Regions from separate parts of the Amycolatopsis sp. NBC_01286 genome, predicted to be linked through region 1. Evidence: predicted binding sites of a transcription regulator. Region 1 holds the regulator's gene; the other holds the start of a gene.
What was found. Region 1 encodes HspR, which represses chaperone genes until heat shock. Its sites were predicted from a motif close to ANNTTGAGTNNNNNNNACTCAANNT; they were not measured.
Positions count from the first base shown of each region.

Region 2: lon (endopeptidase La) is a predicted target of HspR. The motif match lies at 1,150-1,174, and genes of this name have one in related genera.

Region 1 is NZ_CP108428.1:2,524,685-2,527,080, forward strand. Features, by position in the region: gene dnaJ (molecular chaperone DnaJ) at 35-1,216, shown strand; gene OG570_RS12240 (heat shock protein transcriptional repressor HspR) at 1,222-1,647, shown strand; gene OG570_RS12245 (DUF305 domain-containing protein) at 1,728-2,267, opposite strand; gene OG570_RS12250 (lytic polysaccharide monooxygenase) at 2,264-2,396, opposite strand, start outside.
Region 2 is NZ_CP108428.1:1,679,282-1,681,677, reverse strand. Features, by position in the region: gene lon (endopeptidase La) at 1-1,135, opposite strand, end outside; gene OG570_RS08030 (SAM-dependent methyltransferase) at 1,527-2,375, opposite strand; gene OG570_RS08025 (SAM-dependent methyltransferase) at 2,372-2,396, opposite strand, start outside.

The sequences.
Region 1 (2,396 bases):
AGTATCCGGTTCCAGCGGAAGGAGGAGGCGCCCGATGAGTGCTCGGGAATGGATCGGTAAGGACTTCTACCGGGAACTGGGCGTCTCCTCCGACGCCACGGCGGACGAGATCAAGAAGGCCTACCGCAAGCTGGCCAAGGAGAACCACCCGGACGCGAACGCCGGCAACGCGCAGGCGGAGCAGAAGTTCAAGTCGGTCTCCGAGGCCTACGGCGTGCTCTCCGACGCCAGCAAGCGCAAGGAGTACGACGAGGCGCGGCGCCTGTTCGGCGGCTCGGGCGGTGGCGGATTCAACTTCCCCACCGGCGGCGGTTCCGGCGGCTTCGACATGGGCGACATCTTCGGCCAGGCCGGCGCGGGTGCGGGCCAGCAGGGCGGGATGGGCGGGCTCGGCGACATCCTCGGCGGGCTGTTCGGCCGCGGCCGGTCGTCGGCCGGCGCGACGGCGAACCGGCCGCAGCGCGGTGCCGACGTCGAGACGGACGTCCGGATCGACTTCACCGAGGCGGTCAAGGGCGCGACCCTGCCGCTGCGGCTGTCGAGCCCGGCGACCTGTTCGACGTGCGGCGGCAACGGCGCGAAGCCGGGCACGTCGCCGCGGACCTGCCCGACCTGCAGTGGGTCGGGCCTGGTCAGCCGGAGCCAGGGCGCGTTCGCGTTCTCGGAGCCGTGCCGCGACTGCCGCGGCCGCGGGCAGATCATCGACGACCCGTGCCCCGAGTGCGGCGGCGAAGGCATCAGCACGCGGACCCGCACGCTGACCGTCCGGATCCCGCCGGGCGTCGACGACGACCAGCGCATCCGGCTGGCCGGTCAGGGTGAGCCGGGCCGGGGTGGCGCGCAGGCGGGCGATCTGTACGTCCGGGTGCACGTGGCTCCGCACGCGTTGTTCGGGCGCAAGGCGCTCGACCTGACGATCGCGGTGCCGGTGGACTTCACCGAGCTCACGCTCGGCACCACGATCACGGTGCCGACCCTCGATGGCAAGGTCTCGCTCAAGGTGCCGCCCGGCACGGCGAGCGGGCGGGTGCTGCGCGTGCGCGGCAAGGGCATCGCGAAGCGCGACGGTGCGCAAGGTGACCTGCTCGTCACCCTGCAAGCGGCGATTCCCGCCAAACTGGACGACAAGGCGCGCGAGGCTCTGCAGTCGTACGCCGAGGCGATGGCCGGGCACGACCCCCGGCCGGAGATCACTGAGCTGCTCGAAGGCAGGTGAGTGGGATGTTCGGCGGGATTCCCCCGGAGGAGGACGAAGAGACCCCGGTGTTCGTCATCTCGGTGGCGGCCCAGCTGGCAGGGATGCACGCGCAGACGTTGCGCACCTACGACCGGCAGGGCCTGGTGTCGCCGGGCCGCACCTCCGGCGGCGGGCGCCGCTACTCGATGCGGGACATCGCGCTGCTGCGCGAGGTCCAGCGGCTGTCGCAGGAAGACGGCGTGAACCTGGCCGGCATCAAGCGCATCATCGAGCTGGAGAACCAGGTCGACGCGCTGCGGGCGAGGCTGTCGGAGATCACCGAGGAACTGGCCGCGGCGTACGCCGCCGGGGAGCAGGCCGCGGCGGCCGCGCACGCTTCCTACCGCCGGGACCTGGTCCCGATGAACCAGCAGACCGCGATGGTGGTCTGGCGCCCCAAGCGCCGTTAGTCCGCAAGGTCCGTGAAGGCCTCCTTACCGGCTCTCAAAGCCGGTAAGGAGGCCTTCACGGCTTTCAAGCCCCGGGCGCGTCAGGGCTTGAAGTTCAGCAGCTGCTTCACCTCGGCGCTGCGCGACTCGATGACCCGGCGGGCCAGGTCGCGGGCCTGGGCGTTGACACCGCCGCTCGTGCCGTTCTCCGTCTGGGCCAGCTCGACGGCTCCTTGCTGCTGACCCGTCAGGACGTCCAGGAACTTGCGGCCGAACTCCGTGTCCGGTGCGGTCTTCAGCGTGCCGACCAGGTCCGGGGCGGTCATCTGCATGCCGCCGTGGCCGGCGTGGGCCGCCGGGTTCATGTCCATCGTCTCCGGCTGGTTCCAGCTGCTCAGCCAGCTCTTCATGTCGTTGATCTCGGTCTGCTGCGTCGACTCGATCGCCGCCGCCAGGACCTTCAGGTCCGCGGGCAGCTGCCGCGTCTGCGCCAGCCGGGCGATCTCGATGCCCTGCTGGTTCTGGGGAATCAGCATCTGCAGGAACATCACGTCGGCCGCGTTGTACGCCGGGGCGGCCGCCGTCGCGCCGCTGCCGCATCCGGCCAGCAGCAGTGCGACGGCGACCAGCAGGAACCTCACTGGCGCTGCCAGAGGGCCGGGGTGTTCGGCGGCTCCCAGCCCGCGATCGCCGTGTGCGGCTGGAGGCAGCGGTAGCTCGCGCCGCCGTACGTGACGACGTCACCGGCCTTGTACGCCGTGCCCGCGGCC
Region 2 (2,396 bases), 850 kb from region 1:
CGACGGACTCACCCAGCGACGTCTTGCCGACCCCGGGAGGGCCCGCGAGGGCGAGCACCGCGCCGGAACGACGGCCACCGACCGGGCCGAGACCCGATTCGGCGCGACGCTTCCGGACGGCCAGGTACTCGATGATGCGTTCCTTGACGTCGTCCAGGCCCGCGTGGTCGGCGTCCAGCACCGCCCGCGCGGCCGCGATGTCGTAGACGTCCTCGGTGCGCTCGTTCCACGGCAGCTCCAGGACGGTGTCCAGCCAGGTGCGGATCCAACCGCCCTCGGGGGACTGCTCGGACGTCCGGTCCAGCTTGTCCACCTCGGCCAGCGCGGCCTTCTTCACGGCGTCGGGCAGCTCGGCGCCTTCGACGCGGGCGCGGTAGTCCGTGTCGTCGGTGCTGCCGTCGAGCTCACCCAGCTCCTTGCGGATCGCTTCGAGCTGGCGGCGCAGCAGGAACTCCTTCTGCTGCTTCTCCATGCCTTCGGAGACGTCCTTGCGGATCGTGTCGGTGACCTCGAGCTCGGCCAGGTGCTCCTTGCTCCACTCGAGCGCCTTCTCCAGGCGGGCGGTGACGTCGAGCGTGGTGAGCAGCTCGACCTTCTGGTCGGTGTCGAGGTACGGCGCGTTGCCGGACAGGTCGGCGACCGCGGACGGGTCCTCGACCTGCTGGACGGCGTCGATCAGCTGCCAGCCGCCGCGCTGCTGGAGGATCGAGATGACGACGGCCTTGTAGTCGGCCGCGAGCTTCGCGGTCTGGTCGCCGGTGATTTCGGGGGCGTCCTCGGCGTGCACCCAGCGGGCGGCGCCGGGACCGTCGGCCATCCGGCCGACGAGCGCGCGGGCGGTGCCGCGCAGCAGGACGGCGGCCTTGCCACCGGGCACGCGCCCGATGCGCTCGACGGTCGCGACGGTGCCGTACTCGGCGTACTCACCGTGGACGCGCGGCACGATCAGGACTTCGGCCTTCGCGGAGCCGGTCGACCGGATGCCGGGGAAGGACGCCTGGCTGGGCGTGCCGGCCTGGGCGGACTCCACCGCGGCCCGCGTCTCGGTGTCGGTGAGGTCGAGCGGGACGACCATGCCCGGCAGCACGACGTCGTCATCGAGCGGGAGCACGGGCAGGAGGCGGGTGTCGGACATGTGCACTCCTCGGGTAGTTGAGTCTGCCTTGCTCAACTCTCCGATGGGTGTGTTTGTTTCCGATGGTGCGTTCGCCCACAGCGATCAGGGAAAGCGCAGGTCAGAGACTCGGGCGGCGATCAAGGACGGTGACCGGTCGCGTGGACCGGGCTGCCCGCCGGAGATCGTGGGTCGCGGACGGGTGCGGCGAGACCGCTCCCGCCGACGTGCGCGAGCCGCCCTTACGTGAGCGGGGGAGGTCATGTCCGGTGCCGAGACGACCAGGGCGGATCGAGGGTCTGGGCTCGCCCGGCGCAGGTCGCGGCACGTCGCGGCGAAGAGAGGTCGTCAGAGCAGGCGTGTGTGCGCCTCGTCGAGTCCGAGCCGTGTCCGGCGGCAGGGAAAGCGCAGGTCAGAGACTCGGGCGGCGTGCGACCGCGCACCAGGCGAAGGGCCGCGTCTCCAGATCCAGCACTGTCGGACGCTCGTCGGGGCGCCAGTCCGGCAACGATGTCATCCCCGGCGGCAAGAGCGGCCAGCCGCCGAACCAGGGGAGCAGTTCTTCCGCCGTGCGCAGCCACGCGGGGTTCGTCGTGGCGCGGTAGGCGTCGATGAATCGTTTCACCTCGGCCGCGCGGGCCGGTGGGGCGTCGTCGCGGCAGGTGCCGTGCGTCAGCGCCAGCCAGCTGCCCGGCGCCAGCTTCGCCCGGTACGTCGCCATCAGGCCGTCGGGGTCGTCCGACGGGCCGACGAAGTGCATCACCGTGATCATCAGCAGGCACACCGGCCGCGACCAGTCGATCAGGTCCGACACGACGTCGTCCGCGAAGATCTCCGCGGGCCGCCGGATGTCGCGCTCGACCAGGCCCGCCCAGTCCGTCGCGTCTTCCTTCTCCAGGATCAGCCGGGAATGCGCGGCCGCCACCGGCTCGTAGTCGACGTAGACCACCGACGCGCGTTCGCCGTCGGGCAGCAGCTCCCGGACGATCTCGTGCACGTTGCCCGCGGTCGGCACGCCGGAGCCGAGGTCGACGAACTGGCGGACGCCGGCGTCCATCGCCGCCGCGACGACGCGGTTCATGAACGCCCGGTTCTGCCGCGAGATCGGCCGGATCAGCGGCCACACCTTCTCCACGCGGCGGCCGAACTCGCGGTCGACCGCCCAGTGGTGGTTGCCGCCGAGGTACCAGTCGTAGACACGCGCGGCGGACGGCTTCTCCGTGTCCACCCCGGCGGGTGCGGTCGGCGCGTTTTCGCTCATCCGAGCGGCTTCTCCGCGATG